One region of the Massilistercora timonensis genome, then DNA from elsewhere that is predicted to be linked to it. Evidence: a T-box and tRNA genes for the amino acid it is inferred to sense, from the RefSeq annotation. Region 1 holds a T-box; the other holds one or more tRNA genes.
What was found. The T-box of region 1 lies ahead of proS (proline--tRNA ligase). A T-box ahead of a tRNA ligase gene usually reads a tRNA of that ligase, here a tRNA-Pro.

Region 1 (4,417 bases):
AGCCGGGAAAAAGACGGGAATGATCGGAACCATCGGCGCATATATCGGGGCGGAGAAGATCCCAACCAAGAATACTACGCCGGGCCCTTATGAGCTTCAGGAAATCCTTGCTCAGATGGAGCGAGAAGGCTGTACCCATGTGGTGATGGAAGTGTCTTCCCAGGGACTGAAACAGCATCGGACGGATGGGATCCATTTTCGGTACGGTGCATTTCTCAATATTTCTCCGGATCATATCGGAGAAGGAGAGCATGCGGATTTTGCCGAGTATCTGTCCTGCAAGAAGCTTTTGTTCCGGCAGAGCCACTACGGGATCATCAATCTGGGAGATGCCCACGGGAAAGAAATGCTGGAGCTTACCGGACATCCGGTTACATTTTCCCGGGATCAGGGCGGGGACTACCAGGCGCATGACATCCGGAACATCTGGGAGCCGGGGCTTCTGGGGGTTTCCTTTGACCTTGACGGGAAGGAGAGCGCCCACATGGTGCTGAACATGCCCGGAGAGTTTAATGTGGAAAATGCACTGGCGGCCATAAGCGTGGCTAGGACCGAAGGGATTGATATGGAGACCGTGAGGGCGGCGCTGAAGAAGGTGTTTGTGAAAGGGCGTACCCAGCTGGTGCAGGACAGCGCTCACTTTACCAATATCATCATCGATTATGCCCATAATGCCCTCAGCATCGAGAGCCTTTTGCATCTGCTGAAGAGCTACCATCCAAAGCGGCTTATCTGTGTGTTTGGCGGCGGCGGAAACCGGCCGCGGCAGAGACGCCGGGATCTGGGGCAAGCGGCAGGAAAGTACGCAGATCTCACCATCCTCACCATGGACAATCCCAGGTTTGAGGATATGGATGATATCAACCGGGATATCATAGAAGGACTGGATGTATATAATGGCGTTTATCAGATCATTCCTGACCGGAAGGACGCGATCCATTACGTGATCGATCACTGCGGGAAAAATGATATTGTGGCGCTGATCGGAAAAGGACATGAAGAATATCAGGATGTCCGCGGAGTGAAATATCCATTTTCCGAGGAACAGGTTATCCGGGAATATCTTCAGACAAAATAGCGATCATAATGCAAAATCTTCAGGCGGCAGACGGAAAGTCAGCCGCCTTTTTGTAGTTGGATGGAGGAACTCCAGCCGGTAGGCACAGAGCATAAGCGGCAGACGTGCCGCCGGATCCGGTGAGCCCGGGCCGTATTTGAAATCCCCGACGATGGGGCAGCCCATGGCGGCCAGCTGGACGCGGATCTGGTGGTGGCGCCCCGTGTCCAGGTGAATGTCAAGCTCAGCAGGAAGCTCAGTTGGGGACGTGGTATTTTCGAAAATACCACGTCCCAGATTGAAAAAACCCTGTCCCTTTTTGACAATTGTATAATGCAGACGGGCAGATTTTGCCCCGGGAGTGTCTTTTGTGCATATCCGGGAGGTGTTACTGCGGGAATCTTTTACCAGGTAATCTTCCAGGGTGTCTTCTTCCCTGGGGGGGCGTCCAAAGACCAGGGCCCGGTAATATTTTCCAAATTGATGGCTGGTCAGCTGCTGGTTCAAGGCTTTGGCGGCGGCAGGCGTCCGGGCGAATACCAGGATGCCGGCTACCGGCTGATCCAGCCGGTGGATCAGAGCAAGATAGGGCGGTTGTCCGGAAGGGGATTGCCCGGCCAGATGATTTTTCAGAAGGCTTACCATGTCGGGTAAGCCGATTTTTTTGGTCTGAGTGGGAATACCTGCCGGTTTTACGCACACAATAATCTGGGGATCTTCATATAATATTTTCAGAGAAGTATGATCCATGACAGTCAGGCTCCTTTCTCGTGTTCTTGTCAGACAGTTATCATTAAAGCACAGAAACCGGCAGGATGCAATCCGGACAGGGGAGAAAAAAGGGAAGATTACAAGGGTTTTCCTTGACAAATAAAAGGGCTTGGCTTAAAATTACGTTTAACTCGATAGTTTTGGGCGATGAAGAGGAATAGTACATGTAAGCGGACATAAAGAGAGGAGATCATCTGGTGAAAGATTTCCGTCCTGAACTGCATGGAAACCCGCCTTGGAGCCTCTGCGTGAAAGCGCAGCGCAGGCCGGCGTTAAGGGCAAATGAAGCGAACTGCAGACGGTCTGCAGTTAACGAGGGTGGTACCGCCGAGCTTTTCGGTCCCTTTTGGGGAGCGAAAAACCCGGCGTTTTCTTTTGCCGGAAGCTCCCGTTAGATCATCATGCGGGGCAAGGGGCCCCGGGGAAAAGAAAAGGAGAAAAGAGTATGGCAAAGGAAAAAATGGTCAAAAACATCACATCCCGCGAGGAGAATTTTGCACAGTGGTACACAGACGTTGTGCGGGAGGCAGAGCTGTGTGATTATTCCAGTGTAAAAGGTTGTCTGAACTATCTTCCCAACGGCTACGCCATCTGGGAGCTGATCCAGGCAGATCTGGACCGCCGGTTTAAAGAGACTGGCGTGGAAAATGTATGTCTTCCAATGTTGATCCCGGAGAGCCTTCTGGAGAAGGAAGCAGACCACGTGGAAGGCTTTGCGCCGGAGGTTGCGTGGGTAACCCATGGCGGAATGGAGAGACTGCAGGAGCGGTTCTGTATCCGTCCTACTTCCGAGACCCTGTTCTGCGATCTGTGGGCCAAGAGCGTGCGCTCTTACCGTGATCTGCCGAAGGTATGGAACCAGTGGAACTCCGTGCTGCGCTGGGAGAAGACTACCCGGCCTTTCCTTCGTTCCAGAGAGTTCCTGTGGCAGGAGGGACACACCCTTCACGCTACCTATGAGGAAGCAGAAGAGCGGACTATCCAGATGTTCCACGTATATGAGGACTGCTACCGTGAGACCCTGGCGATCCCGTTTGTATCCGGAAGAAAAGCAGAGCACGAGAAATTTGCCGGCGCTCAGGATACCTACACCATTGAGGCGCTGATGCACGATGGAAAAGCACTGCAGTCCGCCACCAGCCATTTCTTCGGAAGCGGCTTCCCGGATGCATTTGGCATTAAGTATGTAGATAAGAATAATCAGCTTCAGAGCGCTTACGAGACTTCCTGGGGATGGTCCACCAGAAGCATCGGAGCCCTTATCATGGTACACGGCGATGACGACGGACTGGTGCTGCCGCCTCATGTAGCGCCGGTAGAATGCCGGATCATTCCGATCGCACAGCATAAAGAAGGCGTTCTTGACCGGGCATTCGCACTGCTGGATGAACTGAAGAAAGCCGGATATCGTGTGAAGATCGACGATTCCGACAAGAGCACCGGCTGGAAATTCGCTGAGCAGGAGATGCTGGGAATCCCGACCCGTATCGAGATCGGCCCGAAAGACCTGGAGAAGAACCAGGTAGTTGTAGTACGCCGGGATAACCGCGAGAAGACGGTAGTATCTCTGGATGAGATCGCGGTAAAACTTCGCGAGATCCTGGAGCAGGAGCAGCAGGATATGTACGATAAGGCAAATGAATTCCTGCAGAACCATATCGATACCGCAACCACCATGGACGAGATGGAAGAGAAATTCAAAGCCAACCGTGGCTTTGTAAAAGCCTGCTGGTGCGGAGATCCGGAATGCGAAGGAGAAGTAAAATACGTGACCGGCGGCGCGGCAACCAGATGTCTGATCGAAGATGAAGAAATGATCTCCGATAAATGTATCTGGTGCGGAAAGCCTGCGAAACACATGGCATATTGGGGAAAATCTTATTAATTTATTTTAATTGGGGACGTGGTATTTTTGAAAATACCACGTCCCAGATTGAAAAAACCCTGTCCCTTTTTGAAAGGAGGGTATAAATGCCGAGAAAAGCGAGGCAAAAGAGCGGGACGGGATTTTATCATGTTATAGCCAGAGGGCTGGATAAAGAACCTGTTTTTCAGACCGGGGCAGAGAAAAGGCGGATGCGGGAAATTATCAGGGAAAATCTGGAGAAGTATCAGGTGTCCGTTTACGCTTATTGTCTGATGTCAAATCACATTCATCTGCTTGTCAAGGCAGATCTAAAAAACTTATCACTATTCATGGCTAAAATCTTAGCCAAGTATGCCCATTATTATAATTACAAACATCATCGGACTGGATATGTATTCCAGGGACGATTCCGGAGCCAGTGTATTGAGAGCGAGGCATATTTCTGGAATTGCCTGCGCTATGTTCATTTAAATCCTGTGAAGGCAAATTTATGTAAACGACCTGCAAGTTATCCTTACAGCAGTATGACTGAATATATGGATGTGAAGAAGCAATTGCTGTTAGATGCAAAGGGTCGCGAAATGTTCCGCAGCAGGTTTTATCGCTGGAAGGAATTTGAAGAATTCCACCGTGCAAGTTGTGGAGACTTTTTCATAGATATACGAGAAGAAGAATTCGCTCAGAGAAAAGCAATTGCAGAAGAGGTCTTACGGCAACTGCAG
Region 2 (4,417 bases), on a different contig from region 1:
CCTTTACTTCTCCTTCTTTCAACGCATCCTGATACCATTCTTCCAATGCCTGACACATATTCACACGCTCCTCCTTCTGAATGGCTTCCACCTCTTTTATTCCCTTTTCCATATTCAAAAAGCTGCACAGCGCCTGATAGGTCTCCGCATCTACACTGCTGAAATACTTTTCGTTCTTTTGTATATATCCCTGCAGCTCCTTCCTTCTGCCCCTATATTTTAACATGCCCAGTACCTGTTGTAAATCTTCTGAAAGTCTTTGCAGTTCTGCCCAATTCACACAATTTACAGGATCTCTTTTACTCCGCTGATCTGATCCAGACGGATCATCTTTATAACCTTCTTCTTTTTTTCTTCGCATACCATTTCCATCCACTGATCGTCCAGATCCTGCAAAATGCCCTTCTGACTGTGGATCACTCCAATCCCGAACATGGGATCCTTCACTACTATTTCGATGGTCCGTCCCCTATACCCGGGAAGGATCTCCGCCCATCCATGTCCGTCCTTCTGCGGCGCTTTTTTCCCGTTCTTTTCTTCTTTTTCCAAATGGGTACACAGAAAATATATCCCGTATGCCAGCATAAATACCATGAAAAACATCAGTACCGTTGTCATAATGTCAACTCTCCTTTTCTTCCGCAAAAGATACCCCGATGATCATCGAATGCTCTACTTCCCGCACCACCGTCTCTTTTTGAAACATAGCATCTTCTTTTCTTCTCTCATATTCGATCCTGACCCGGCGATCTCCCACTTCCAGGATCCGGACATTGGCATTGTCTAACAGGCCGTCCATCATCGCGTCCATTGTATTCTCTTCTGTAAATTCCAGCTGGCAGCGCCGCCCCTCCAGCTTCTTAAGAATATGAAGATCCACTCCCGGCGCTTCTCGCTCATCTGCAAGTCCTGCCAGCTCATCCAGGCTGATCTGGTAAATGGCTGCCAGTTCCGCCGCTTTATCCAGGGCAGGCGCCCCCTGTCCACATTCCCAGTTTGAGATGGTCTGCCTGGTAACAGACAACCGATCCGCTATCTCCTGCTGACTGTATCCCTGCTTTTTTCGGAGCGCCACCAGACGCTCGGCAAGAGAGCAGGCATTTTCTCTATTCTCAGTTTTTCCCATACTGCTTTCTTTCCCTTCAGAAAAATATCTTTACCCCAGAATACCAGACCCCCTGCCAAATTACCAGCAAATCGCTTTGGAACCTGTGCAAAAATATTTGCGCAAATAAATAGAGACGGAAGTCCTAAACTCCGTCCCTATTTGGTATTCTATAGGTGCAGGGCAGCTGAAGTGTACATTTCCCACATACATCTGCCCCCAGCCGCTTCTCAAAGTCCGCCAGGTGCCTCTGGCAGGCAACCCGGTCAAATCCACTCTTCAGGGTCAGTGCATGGATGGGGCATCTCCTCACACACAGGCCGCAGGAACCGTTCCACTTATAGAGGCACCGCTCTTTTCGAACCGGCCCGTCCGTATCCGCCGGATAATCGGTGATCAGGGAATAAAACCGGCCGCAGGTCCCCGCCTCTGTGATCAGCATATTGTTCATCCCGAAAGTCCCAAGGCCCGCAGCATACGCAATGTGTCGCTGGGACCAGTTGCTGTAGATATGCTCCTCGTCGATCATCCCCACCGGATCCGGCGATACCGCCCGGTAGCCCCAGGAGGCAAAAAGCTCTGCCAGAGACCGGTTCAGCTCTACAAACATCTGATTGGTCTCCTGATAGGCCCTCACCCAGACGGCAGAAGGTTCCTCCCCTTCCTCGTTGCTGCGGGCGATCTCCTCTGTAAAGGGAAAGAAATAACACAGGATAGTCTTACAGTCTGGAAGAAATTCCTCCGGCAGATAATGAGTAGGCGAGATCAGCTCCTTCAAACTGCGTATATAAGGATTGTTCGCATCCGCGAATCCCATCAGCGGCAGTTTCCATCTCGCAGTCAGTTCTCTTCCCTTCTGATACTCCCGGACAAATGCATTGATATGTTCCAGGATCTCTTCTTTTCCCCGCATTGCCGTTCTCCTCTCCATCTACTGATCCAGAAGTCCGCGCAGGAGCTCTGCCGCTTCCCGCACCTTATCCGCCATGCTAAGATCCGCGGCTCCCACAACCAGGTTATCGCACTGATTCACCGGAAGCAGGATCCTTCTGGCCGGGCTCTGGCCTACCGCCGCAGCCATGGCCGGGGTGATCTCCCCCAGCATGGAGTCTGCGATCACGATCCCGATGGGCCCGATGATCACGTCCGCCCGTCGGCACGCTACCAGCACCGCGTTTTCCCCGGTGGCCGCCTGATCCGCTCCCGCCCGGAGCATGGCGCCCGTGGCGGTACTGTTAGTCCCCACCGCCAGTACCTCCGCCTCCGGACACTTCTCTTTTACTGCTGTTACCAGCTGCCGGCCCAGGCCGCCGCCCTGGCCGTCTATGATCAAAACTTTCATACCCGCTTCCTTTCTGGATAACACCTTCCAAAATATCGCTTCGTTGGAAAAGTGTTAGAAAAATGGTTAGAAAAAACCAGTTTTTTCCGTTTTAGACGTGTTTTTCAAAAAAATAAAGAAAGCCGCAAACCCTTGATTTTACTGGGTTTACAGCCTCCAAAACCAAAATCGGAGTGACAGGATTTGAACCTGCGACCTCTACGTCCCGAACGTAGCGCTCTACCAAGCTGAGCCACACTCCGATAAGTTGACCGGACACTTATATATTCAAGCATCCGGCGCCCCTGCCAAGGAACTACGGATAGAGGACTCGAACCTCTACTAACAGAGTCAGAGTCTGCTGTGCTGCCATTACACCAATCCGCATTACTGTCAGCGAACAAATATTATTATAACAAACTTTTAACAGAAATCAAGTGTTTTTTTCATTTTTTGAGAAATTCCTATTGCTTTTTAGCTGGAAATCTGGTTTCCTATTATTTAGAGGATACTCAAACAAATCAATTACCATAGAAAGGGATGTACTATGAAGCCAATCAAAGAAGGAAAAGTACGTGAGATCTACGACAACGGAGACAGCCTGATCATGGTGGCTACCGACCGCATCAGCTGTTTCGACGTTATCCTGAAGAATGATGTGACCAAGAAAGGAACGGTCCTGACCCAGATGTCCAAATTCTGGTTCAACATGACCAAAGACATCCTTCCCAACCACATGATCTCCACAGATGTAAAGGATATGCCGGAGTTCTTCCAGCAGCCCAGATTCGACGGCAACAGCATGATGTGCCGGAAGCTTAACATGCTTCCCATCGAGTGTATCGTGCGGGGCTACATCACCGGAAGCGGCTGGGCCAGCTACCAGGAGAACGGCACCGTATGCGGCATCAAGCTGCCGGAGGGCTTAAAGGAATCCGACAAGCTTCCTGAGCCTATCTACACCCCCTCCACCAAAGCGGAGATCGGCGATCATGACGAGAACATTTCTTATGAGCAGAGCATTGCCCACCTGGAGAAATATTTCCCGGGCAAGGGCGAAGAGTACGCAGCCAAGCTGCGGGACTACACCCTGGCTCTCTACAAGAAATGCGCGGACTATGCCTTAAGCCGCGGCATCATCATCGCAGACACCAAGTTCGAGTTTGGCCTGGATGAAGATGGAAACATCGTGCTGGGCGACGAGATGCTCACTCCCGATAGTTCCCGCTTCTGGCCGGCGGAAGGCTATGAGCCGGGACACAGCCAGCCTTCCTTCGACAAGCAGTTCGCCCGCGACTGGCTGAAAGCCAATCCGGGGAATGACTGGACTCTGCCGGAAGAGATTGTTCAGAAGACCATCGACAAATATCTCCAGGGATATGAGATGCTCACCGGCGAGAAACTGTAGATTCCGAATAATATAAAGAGAACGCAGAGCTAATCTGCGTTCTCTTTTTTGTCGCATATCCTATCTCAGCACCTGTTTGAATACCCGGTAGAAATTCTTGTAGGCCACTTTCTCCAGTTCCTCCTGGGTATAGCCCCGACTCTCCAGCACGTCCAGGAAATTATGGGCCTGCGCGGCGCTCTCGATTCCCTTCGTTCCCGCCGGATCCTCGTTATCGATCCCGTTTTTGCTAAGCGCGGCCTGATCCACGTAATCCTCGAAGTCAAACCCGCAGCCGATATGGTCGATGCCCACCAGATCCCGGATATAATCCACGTGGTCCGCCAGACCTTCCACCGTCTGCTTTGCCTTGTCCGGGTGGATGAACCCGTCCGCCCGGTTCATTCCCATCACGCCGCCGGTTTTGGCCAGCGCCCGGATCATGTCGTCGCTTAAGTTCCTCATATGAGGAGACACTGCCCGGGCATTGCTGTGGGAAGCGATCACCGGATGTCCGTCAGACAGCTCCAGAATATCCCAGAATCCCTTGTCATTGATGTGGGAAACATCCAGGACCATGCCCAGCTCGTTCATCCGCCGTATG

Region 2: it has a tRNA-Pro gene. The T-box ahead of proS (proline--tRNA ligase) is inferred to sense a tRNA for this amino acid. The anticodon was not compared.

The regions. Positions count from the first base shown of each region.
Region 1 covers NZ_DBGCJQ010000083.1:14,300-18,716, forward strand. The annotation lists gene ACML7B_RS07685 (UDP-N-acetylmuramoyl-L-alanyl-D-glutamate--2,6-diaminopimelate ligase) at 1-1,078, shown strand, start outside; gene ACML7B_RS07690 (RluA family pseudouridine synthase) at 1,082-1,807, opposite strand; T-box leader at 1,967-2,176, shown strand; gene proS (proline--tRNA ligase) at 2,274-3,713, shown strand; gene ACML7B_RS07700 (REP-associated tyrosine transposase) at 3,800-4,417, shown strand, end outside.
Region 2 covers NZ_DBGCJQ010000119.1:5,121-9,537, reverse strand. The annotation lists gene ACML7B_RS10415 (hypothetical protein) at 1-226, opposite strand, end outside; gene ACML7B_RS10410 (hypothetical protein) at 286-618, opposite strand; gene ACML7B_RS10405 (helix-turn-helix domain-containing protein) at 623-1,126, opposite strand; gene ACML7B_RS10400 (epoxyqueuosine reductase) at 1,251-2,018, opposite strand; gene ACML7B_RS10395 (DUF3842 family protein) at 2,037-2,447, opposite strand; tRNA gene ACML7B_RS10390 (tRNA-Pro) at 2,616-2,689, opposite strand; tRNA gene ACML7B_RS10385 (tRNA-Gln) at 2,743-2,813, opposite strand; gene ACML7B_RS10380 (phosphoribosylaminoimidazolesuccinocarboxamide synthase) at 2,974-3,834, shown strand; gene ACML7B_RS10375 (dipeptidase) at 3,895-4,417, opposite strand, start outside.